Regions from separate parts of the Streptomyces sp. NPDC047706 genome, predicted to be linked through region 3. Evidence: predicted binding sites of a transcription regulator. Region 3 holds the regulator's gene; each other region holds the start of a gene.
The links. The regulator HrcA, encoded in region 3, represses chaperone genes, less so after heat shock. The targets are predictions, from matches to a motif close to TTNGCACTCNGNNNNNCNGAGTGCNAA.
Positions count from the first base shown of each region.

Region 1 (3,272 bases), on a different contig from region 3:
TCGTCGGCATCGAGGGCAACTACGACGACGTGAACCGCTTCTGCTCCGAGCTGATCGGCGATCCGGCGGGCGAGGGCTGGGGCTTCGTCAACGTCAACCTGCGGCCGTACTACGCGGAGGGGTCCAAGACCCTGGCGTACGAGATCTGCGAGCAGCTCGGCTGGCGCCTGCCCGACCAGATCGTGGTGCCGATCGCGTCCGGCTCCCAGCTGACGAAGATCGACAAGGGGCTGCAGGAGCTGATCAAGCTCGGTCTCGTCGAGGACGGGCCGTACAAGATCTTCGGGGCGCAGGCCGAGGGCTGCTCGCCGGTGTCGACCGCGTTCAAGGCGGGGCACGACGTCGTACGGCCGCAGAAGCCGAACACCATCGCCAAGTCGCTGGCCATCGGCAACCCGGCCGACGGGCCGTACGTGCTGGACATCGCGCGGCGTACCGGCGGTGCGGTGGAGGACGTGACGGACGCTCAGGTCGTGGACGCGATCAAGCTGCTCGCGCGGACCGAGGGGATCTTCGCGGAGACCGCGGGCGGGGTGACCGTCGGGGTCACGCGCAAGCTGGTCGGGAACGGGGCGCTGGACCCGTCGCTCACCACCGTCGTGCTCAACACCGGTGACGGTCTGAAGACTCTGGACGCGGTGGCGGGTACGGGACTCACGGCGACGATCCGGCCCAGCCTCGACTCGTTCCGCGAGGCCGGTCTCGCGTAAGAGAGCTTTGTACGTCGCCTGCGGGCCGCCGGTGGGGGCCGGTCGCGCCCACCGGCGGCAGCCGCACATTCAGCACAGCCTCGCGCCCCCTGGGGCGTCACCCTGACCGGAGGTCCAACGTGAGCGTCACTGTCCGTATCCCGACCATCCTGCGCACCTACACCGGCGGCCAGGCCGAAGTCACCGCCGACGGGGCGACCCTCGCCGAGGTGATCGACGACCTGGAGAAGAACCACACCGGCATCGCCGCCCGGGTCCTGGACGACCAGGGCAAGCTGCGCCGGTTCGTCAACGTCTACGTCAACGACGACGACGTCCGCTTCGAGCAGGGGCTGGAGACGGCGACCCCGGACGGCGCCGGCGTGTCCATCATTCCGGCGGTCGCCGGAGGCTGAACCGGCCGCCGGAACCGCCCGCGCATTACCGTGAGTAACCCCGGTTACTCAATGTTCATCGAATTGCCCCCTCCGTGAGAGAAGCGGAGGGGGCAATTCAGTGTGGTTGAGCGCGGTAGAGTTGGGGAACGCGTCGCGACGCGACATGCCGGACGCATATGAGTTCCGGCTCCGGTGCGATGAGAAGTAGCCAAAGTGTGTGGCTCTTTTGCGCCTTTCGCTCCTTTTGTGGAGCCCGACTTGCCCAGAATTCGGGCAGATTATCCCTAAATTGCCGACCGCCTGCGCCCAGATTTCTCGTCCGATTGACCTGTTGCAGACGGCAGTTGGACAGATACATTCAGCCGCGGTCGACGCGTTCCGGCGCACGCCCCCGGTGAACAGGGGGCGAGGTCTGACCCGGATCCGCGAAGTGTGGATCTGTGCAAGGGCCAGTAATAGGGGAGTTAGGCATGGCTCAGGGCACCGTCAAGTGGTTCAACGCGGAGAAGGGGTACGGCTTCATCGCGGTCGACGGTGGTGCGGACGTCTTCGTCCACTACAGCGCGATCCAGATGGACGGCTACCGGACCCTCGAAGAGGGCCAGCGGGTCGAGTTCGAGATCTCGCAGGGCCAGAAGGGCCCGCAGGCCGACATGGTTCGCGTCACCGCTTAAGCGCGCGACCACCGAATGTGACGTTTCTGTCCGACAGGGCCCGTACCTCTCCGGAGGGGCGGGCCCTTCGGCATGCGCCCCGTGCCCGCCCGGTGCCCGCCGTGGCGCCTGCCCGGCTTGCCCGTCCGGGGGCGCCCCGCGCCGCGTCCGGTGTTCGCGGGTGGCGGAGCCCCCGCCCGGATCCGGGGGAGGCGCTTGCACTCGGCAGGGGCGAGTGCTAATCATTGCGTTAGCACTCTGAAGGTGAGAGTGACAAAGAAGGACCGGGTCGGTGAGGCCGCAGGCCGGGTGGGGCAAGGAACCACGAGGCAGGCGAGCCGTCCGTCGCGGGCGCGGGCGCGGTCCGAAGGAATCACCCCCAGTCCTGGAGGGACCACTTCACATGGCCAAGATCATCGCGTTCGACGAGGAGGCGCGGCGCGGCCTCGAGCGCGGCATGAACCAGCTCGCGGACGCCGTGAAGGTGACGCTCGGCCCCAAGGGCCGCAACGTCGTCCTCGAGAAGAAGTGGGGCGCCCCCACGATCACCAACGATGGTGTCTCCATCGCCAAGGAGATCGAGCTCGAGGACCCGTACGAGAAGATCGGCGCCGAGCTGGTCAAGGAAGTCGCCAAGAAGACGGACGACGTCGCCGGCGACGGTACGACCACCGCCACCGTCCTCGCCCAGGCGCTCGTCCGTGAGGGCCTGCGCAACGTGGCCGCCGGTGCCAACCCGATGGCCCTCAAGCGCGGTATCGAGAAGGCCGTCGAGGCCGTCTCCGGCGCGCTGCTCGACCAGGCCAAGGAGGTCGAGACCAAGGAGCAGATCGCCTCCACGGCCTCCATCTCCGCCGCCGACACCCAGATCGGCGAGCTCATCGCCGAGGCCATGGACAAGGTCGGCAAGGAAGGCGTCATCACCGTCGAGGAGTCCCAGACCTTCGGTCTGGAGCTGGAGCTCACCGAGGGTATGCGCTTCGACAAGGGCTACATCTCGGCGTACTTCGCCACGGACATGGAGCGCATGGAGGCGTCGCTCGAGGACCCCTACATCCTCATCGCCAACTCCAAGATCTCCAACGTCAAGGACCTGCTCCCGCTCCTGGAGAAGGTCATGCAGTCGGGCAAGCCGCTGCTGATCATCGCCGAGGACGTCGAGGGCGAGGCCCTGTCGACCCTGGTCGTCAACAAGATCCGTGGCACCTTCAAGTCCGTCGCCGTCAAGGCCCCGGGCTTCGGTGACCGCCGCAAGGCCATGCTCGGCGACATCGCCATCCTCACGGGCGGCGAGGTCATCTCCGAGGAGGTCGGCCTCAAGCTGGAGAACGCGACCCTGGACCTCCTGGGCCGCGCCCGCAAGGTCGTCATCACCAAGGACGAGACCACCATCGTCGACGGTGCCGGCTCCGCCGACCAGGTCGCGGGCCGCGTCAACCAGATCCGTGCCGAGATCGAGAACAGCGACTCGGACTACGACCGCGAGAAGCTCCAGGAGCGCCTGGCGAAGCTGGCCGGCGGCGTGGCCGTCA
Region 1 covers NZ_JBIDCW010000012.1:43,860-47,131, forward strand. Annotated here, with positions in the region: gene thrC (threonine synthase) at 1-710, shown strand, start outside; gene ACGF8A_RS16430 (ubiquitin-like small modifier protein 1) at 830-1,105, shown strand; gene ACGF8A_RS16435 (cold-shock protein) at 1,558-1,761, shown strand; gene groL (chaperonin GroEL) at 2,144-3,272, shown strand, end outside.
Region 1: the regulator HrcA is predicted to act here: its motif matches at 1,956-1,982, upstream of groL (chaperonin GroEL).

Region 2 (3,272 bases), on a different contig from region 3:
CCCGCCCTACGGCAACTACAACTCCGACACCCTGCACGCCGCCAAGGACTGCGGCATCACGCACGTCCCGCTGTGGAACGAGGAGGTCTTCGTCGACCGCTGGGACTACCGCGAGTGGGACCGCGACATCCACCCCGGCGACATCGTCCTCAGCCACTTCCGGGGCACGGACGACTGGGCGGGCGAGATGCCCGACATGATCCGCGTCTTCCTCGACAAGATCACGGCGAAGGGATACGCGGTGGGACGCCTGGAGGACTACCTGTGACTCGGCGCGGGTGGACGGCCGGGGCCGCGGTGCTGCTGGCCCTGCTCGCCGGCTGCGCCCTGCCCGACCCCCCGCGCGGGCGGTCCGCGGAGGCGGGGGCGGCACCCGGCTCGACCGCCACACAGCCCCCGCCGTACCGCCGCTGGGGGCTGTCCGCGCCGCTCTCCCCGCCGCCCTCGCCGCTGCGCCACCCCGCCAGGCCGGCGGACGGGCTCGCCCCGGTCCTGGACCGCATCACGACCTCCCGCAAGGTCGTCTTCCTCACCTTCGACGACGGCGCCGAGAAGGACCCGCGCTTCGTCGACATGGTCCGCGAACTGCGCCTGCCCGTCAGCATGTTCCTCACCGACAGCGTCGTCGGCCCCGGCTACGGCCACTTCGCGCGCCTGCGCTCGGTCGGCGCGAGCGTGCAGAACCACACCCTCGACCACGCCGCCCTGCGCGGGCTCCCGTACGCCGGGCAGCGCGCCGAGATCTGCGGTCAGCAGCAGAAACTCCGCGCCCGCTTCGGTGTCCGCCCGCATCTGTTCCGGCCGCCCTACGGCACGTACGACACGACGACCCGCAAGGCGGCCGCCGACTGCGGCATCACGGCGATCGTGCTCTGGCGCGCAACGATGAACGCCGCCGACCTCACCTTCACCAAGGGCCCCGCCCGCCTGCGCCCCGGCGACATCGTCTCGGTCCCCTCGACCGAGAGCCCCGAGCCCATGCTGCGCGAACGCACGGCCCGCCTGCTCCGCCGGGTCCAGGAGGCGGGCCTGACCGTGGGACGGCTGGAGGACTACCTCTGAGGGGAAGGCCGGGGAGTGCGGGGCGGCTCCGGGGCGCCCGGCACGCCGCGCGAACCGCCGTACGGGGGCGCCGTACGGCCGACGCGCCACGGGCAACTGGCACTCCGCTTGACCGAGTGCTAACCACAGTCATAGTCTCGGGTCTGGCACTCCCCACTGGAGAGTGCCAACACAGCGACGGGCAGGTCCGGCACCCGCGACGACGGATCGACCTGGTCGCCACCTCAGACAGTTAACCCCGTGAGATCTCCGAAGGGGGAGGTCGGATCGTGACGACCACCAGCTCCAAGGTTGCCATCAAGCCGCTCGAGGACCGCATCGTGGTCCAGCCGCTCGACGCCGAGCAGACCACCGCCTCTGGCCTGGTCATTCCGGACACCGCCAAGGAGAAGCCCCAGGAGGGCGTCGTCCTGGCCGTGGGCCCGGGCCGCTTCGAGGACGGCAACCGCCTTCCGCTCGACGTCGCCGTCGGCGATGTCGTTCTGTACAGCAAGTACGGCGGCACCGAGGTGAAGTACAGCGGCGAGGAGTACCTCGTCCTCTCGGCTCGCGACGTCCTCGCGATCATCGAGAAGTAGTTCACCCACAGCACACCGCTTTGAGCTGCGCCCCTGGCACCCGCGACCGATAACGAAGCCGGGCGTCCGGGGCGCAGTTCATTTACCGCAGACTTTCCGAGAGGGCTCCCGCTGCCATGGCGAAGATCCTGAAGTTCGACGAGGACGCCCGTCGCGCCCTCGAGCGCGGCGTCAACAAGCTCGCCGACACGGTGAAGGTGACGATCGGCCCCCGTGGCCGCAACGTCGTCATCGACAAGAAGTTCGGCGCCCCCACCATCACCAACGACGGCGTCACCATCGCCCGCGAGGTCGAGGTCGAGGACCCGTACGAGAACCTCGGCGCCCAGCTGGTGAAGGAGGTGGCGACCAAGACCAACGACATCGCGGGTGACGGTACGACCACCGCGACCGTCCTGGCCCAGGCGCTGGTTCGCGAGGGCCTGAAGAACGTCGCCGCCGGCGCCTCCCCGGCCGCCCTGAAGAAGGGCATCGACGCCGCGGTGAAGGCCGTCTCCGACGACCTGCTGGCCTCGGCCCGCCCGATCGACGAGAAGTCCGACATCGCCGCCGTCGCCGCGCTGTCCGCCCAGGACCAGCAGGTCGGCGAGCTGATCGCCGAGGCGATGGACAAGGTCGGCAAGGACGGTGTCATCACCGTCGAGGAGTCCAACACCTTCGGCCTGGAGCTGGACTTCACCGAGGGCATGGCCTTCGACAAGGGCTACCTGTCCCCGTACTTCGTGACGGACCAGGAGCGTATGGAGGCCGTCCTCGACGACCCGTACATCCTGATCCACCAGGGCAAGATCTCCGCGATCGCGGACCTCCTGCCGCTGCTGGAGAAGATCATCCAGTCCAACGCCTCGAAGCCGCTGCTGATCATCGCCGAGGACGTCGAGGGCGAGGCCCTCTCCACCCTCGTCGTGAACAAGATCCGCGGCACCTTCAACGCCACCGCGGTGAAGGCCCCCGGCTTCGGCGACCGCCGCAAGGCGATGCTCCAGGACATGGCGACCCTCACCGGCGCCACGGTCATCTCCGAGGAGGTCGGCCTCAAGCTCGACCAGGTCGGTCTGGACGTCCTCGGCTCCGCCCGCCGCGTCACCGTCACCAAGGACGACACCACGGTCGTCGACGGCGCCGGCAAGAAGGAGGACGTGGAGGGCCGCATCGCGCAGATCAAGGCCGAGATCGAGGCCACGGACTCCGACTGGGACCGCGAGAAGCTCCAGGAGCGCCTCGCGAAGCTGGCCGGCGGCGTGTGCGTGATCAAGGTCGGCGCCGCCACCGAGGTGGAGCTGAAGGAGAAGAAGCACCGTCTGGAGGACGCCATCTCCGCGACCCGCGCCGCGGTCGAGGAGGGCATCGTCTCCGGTGGTGGCTCCGCGCTCGTCCACGCCGTGAAGGTGCTGGACGACAACCTCGGCAAGGAGGGCGACGAGGCCACCGGTGTCGCCGTCGTCCGCCGCGCCGCCGTCGAGCCGCTGCGCTGGATCGCGGAGAACGCGGGCCTGGAGGGATACGTCATCGTCTCCAAGGTCGCCGAGCTGGAGAAGGGCAGCGGTTACAACGCCGCCACCGGCGAGTACGGCGACCTGGTCAAGGCCGGCGTCATCGACCCGGTCAAGGTCACCCGCTCCGCCCTGGAGA
Region 2 covers NZ_JBIDCW010000007.1:97,731-101,002, forward strand. Annotated here, with positions in the region: gene ACGF8A_RS10785 (polysaccharide deacetylase family protein) at 1-268, shown strand, start outside; gene ACGF8A_RS10790 (polysaccharide deacetylase family protein) at 265-1,062, shown strand; gene groES (co-chaperone GroES) at 1,332-1,640, shown strand; gene groL (chaperonin GroEL) at 1,757-3,272, shown strand, end outside.
Region 2: the regulator HrcA is predicted to act here: its motif matches at 1,159-1,185, upstream of groES (co-chaperone GroES).

Region 3 (3,272 bases):
GCGTCCGGGCCCGGCGCGAAGGACTCCACGATCGCCTGGAGGTCGTCGACGCCCTCCAGGTATTCCACGACCACGCCCTCGACGCGCAGGTCGTCGCCCCAGACCTTCTCGACGAGCTCGGCGTCGTGCCGCCCCTCGACGTAGATGCGGCCGGCTCGGGCCACGCGCGCGCGTGCGCCGGGGACGGCGACGGAACCGGACGCGGTGCGGGTGGGGCGTGCCGGGCCGGCCGACGGCCGTACGAGTGTCACCACCCTGCCCTCCAGCAGGAAGCCCCGCGGCTCCAGCGGGAACACCCGGTGCTTGCCGAAGCGGTCCTCCAGGGTCACCGTGCCCGCCTCGCAGCGGATCACGGCGCCGCAGAAGCCGGTGCCTGGCTCCTCGACCACCAGGCCGGGCTCCGCGGCGACCTCCGGGACGGGCGTCGGCTTCTTCCACGGCGGGGTCAGGTCCGGAGAGTACTGGCGCATTCGCATGACGATATGGACAGCCCGTTACGTCATCCGTGCGACACGCCGAAGCGTGCGGCCAGGGCGTCGCGCTGACGCCGTACGAACGCGGCGTCCACGACCGCACCGTGACCGGGCACGTACAGCGCGTCCTCGCCGCCGAGGCCGAGCAGCCGGTCCAGGGCGGCCGGCCAGTGCGAGGGCACCGCGTCCTGGCCCGCCTGGGGCTCCCCGGACTCCTCCACCAGGTCGCCGCAGAACACCACCTCCGGGTCGCCGGGCACCAGGACCACCAGGTCGTACGCCGTGTGCCCCGGGCCCACGTTCGCCAGCAGCACCTGCCGCCCCGGACCGAGGTCGAGGGTCCACTCGCCCGACACTTGGTGGCGGGGCGGAACGAGCGTGTCGGCCGCCTCCTGGGCCGTCGCCGCGGCCAGGCCGTGGCGGACGGCGTCCGCGCGGAGTTCCTCACGTCCGCGACGGCCGCCGAGCACCCCGTCCACGCCCACCGCCCCGAAGACCTCCGCGCCGGCGAAGGCCGCCACGCCGAGAACGTGGTCGAAGTGGGGGTGGGTGAGCGCGAGATGGGTCACACGCCCGCCCACCAGCGCCTCCGCCCGTGCCCGCAGCGCCGCCCCTTCCGCGAGGCTCGACCCCGCGTCGATCAGCAGCGCCGCGCCCCGGCCGGCCACCAGCCCCACCGTGCAGTCCCAGCGGGGGAGCCGGCACCGCCCGACGCCGCCCGCGAGCCGCTCCCAGCCCGCCTCTTCCCAAGTCACGCTCATACGGCGACGCTAGCCGTAGGCCCCCGCCCGGCACGACCGGGCGGGACCGGCCTTGCCGGGGGCGTACCCGGCGGCCGTACACTGGGCCGGTAAGGCTGGCACTCGTGTGCGCCGAGTGCCAGGGGGAGCGCCAAGGGGACGACGTACTGGAGGTGTGCGCGGATGCTCAGTGAACGACGGCTGCAGGTGCTGCGCGCGATCGTCCAGGACTACGTCGGTACGGAGGAGCCGGTCGGTTCCAAGGCGCTCACCGAGCGGCACAGCCTCGGTGTCTCCCCGGCGACGGTCCGCAACGACATGGCGGCGCTGGAGGACGAGGGGTTCATCGCCCAGCCGCACACCAGCGCCGGGCGCATCCCCACCGACAAGGGCTACCGGCTCTTCGTCGACAAGCTCGCCGAGGTCAAGCCGCTGACCGCGCCGGAGCGGCGCGCGATCCAGAACTTCCTCGACGGCGCCGTCGACCTGGACGACGTGGTGACCCGGACGGTGCGGCTGCTCGCGCAGCTCACCCGGCAGGTCGCGGTCGTGCAGTACCCGTCGCTGACGCGGTCCACCGTGCGGCACGTGGAGCTGCTGTCGATGGCGCCCGCGCGTGTGATGCTGGTGCTGATCACGGACACCGGGCGGGTCGAGCAGCGGATGGTCGACTGCCCGGCCCCGTTCGGTGAGGCGTCGCTGGCGGATCTGCGGGCGCGGCTGAACAGCCGGGTCGCGGGCCGCCGTTTCACAGACGTGCCCCAGTTGGTGCAGGATCTGGCGGAGGCATTCGAGGCCGAGGACCGCGGTACGGTCCAGACGGTGCTCTCCACCCTGCTGGAGACGCTCGTCGAGGAGACGGAGGAGCGGCTGGTGATCGGCGGCACGGCCAATCTCACCCGCTTCGGACATGACTTCCCCCTCACCATCCGGCCGGTGCTGGAGGCGCTGGAGGAGCAGGTCGTGCTCCTCAAGTTGCTTGGCGAGGCGAAGGATTCGGGCATGACCGTGCGCATCGGGCACGAGAACGCCCATGAGGGACTCAACTCCACGTCGGTGGTGTCGGTGGGCTACGGTTCGGGCGGCGAGGCGGTTGCCAAGCTCGGCGTGGTCGGACCGACCCGCATGGACTACCCGGGAACGATGGGAGCGGTACGCGCAGTGGCACGGTACGTCGGACAGATCCTGGCGGAGTCGTAAGTGGCCACGGACTACTACGCCGTCCTCGGCGTGCGCCGCGACGCGTCGCAGGAAGAGATCAAGAAGGCCTTCCGGCGGCTCGCGCGCGAGCTGCACCCGGACGTCAACCCCGATCCGAAGACCCAGGAGCGGTTCAAGGAGATCAACGCCGCTTACGAGGTGCTCTCCGACCCGCAGAAGAAGCAGGTCTACGACCTCGGCGGTGACCCTCTGTCGCAGGCCGCCGCCGGTGGCGCGGGCGGCTTCGGCGCGGGTGGCTTCGGGAACTTCTCGGACATCATGGACGCGTTCTTCGGTACGGCGTCGCAGCGCGGGCCCCGCTCGCGTACCCGCCGTGGCCAGGACGCCATGATCCGTATCGAGGTCGAGCTCGACGAGGCGGCCTTCGGCACGACCAAGGACATCCAGGTCGACACGGCCATCGTCTGCTCCACGTGCAGCGGCGAGGGCGCGGCGCCGGGCACGTCGGCGCAGACGTGTGACATGTGCCGGGGCCGGGGTGAGGTCTCGCAGGTCACCCGGTCCTTCCTGGGCCAGGTCATGACCTCGCGCCCGTGCCCGCAGTGCCAGGGCTTCGGCACCGTGGTCCCGAACCCGTGCCCGGAGTGCGCGGGCGACGGCCGCGTGCGGTCGCGGCGCACCCTGACGGTCAAGATCCCGGCCGGCGTCGACAACGGCACGCGCATCCAGCTCGCCGGTGAGGGCGAGGTCGGGCCCGGTGGCGGTCCCGCCGGTGACCTCTACGTCGAGATCCACGAGCTGCCGCACCAGACCTTCCAGCGCCGCGGTGACGACCTGCACTGCACGGTGACGATCCCGATGACGGCGGCGGCCCTCGGCACCAAGGTGCCCCTGGAGA
Region 3 covers NZ_JBIDCW010000025.1:76,532-79,803, reverse strand. Annotated here, with positions in the region: gene ACGF8A_RS26695 (DUF3097 domain-containing protein) at 1-470, opposite strand, end outside; gene ACGF8A_RS26690 (MBL fold metallo-hydrolase) at 500-1,234, opposite strand; gene hrcA (heat-inducible transcriptional repressor HrcA) at 1,397-2,413, shown strand; gene dnaJ (molecular chaperone DnaJ) at 2,414-3,272, shown strand, end outside.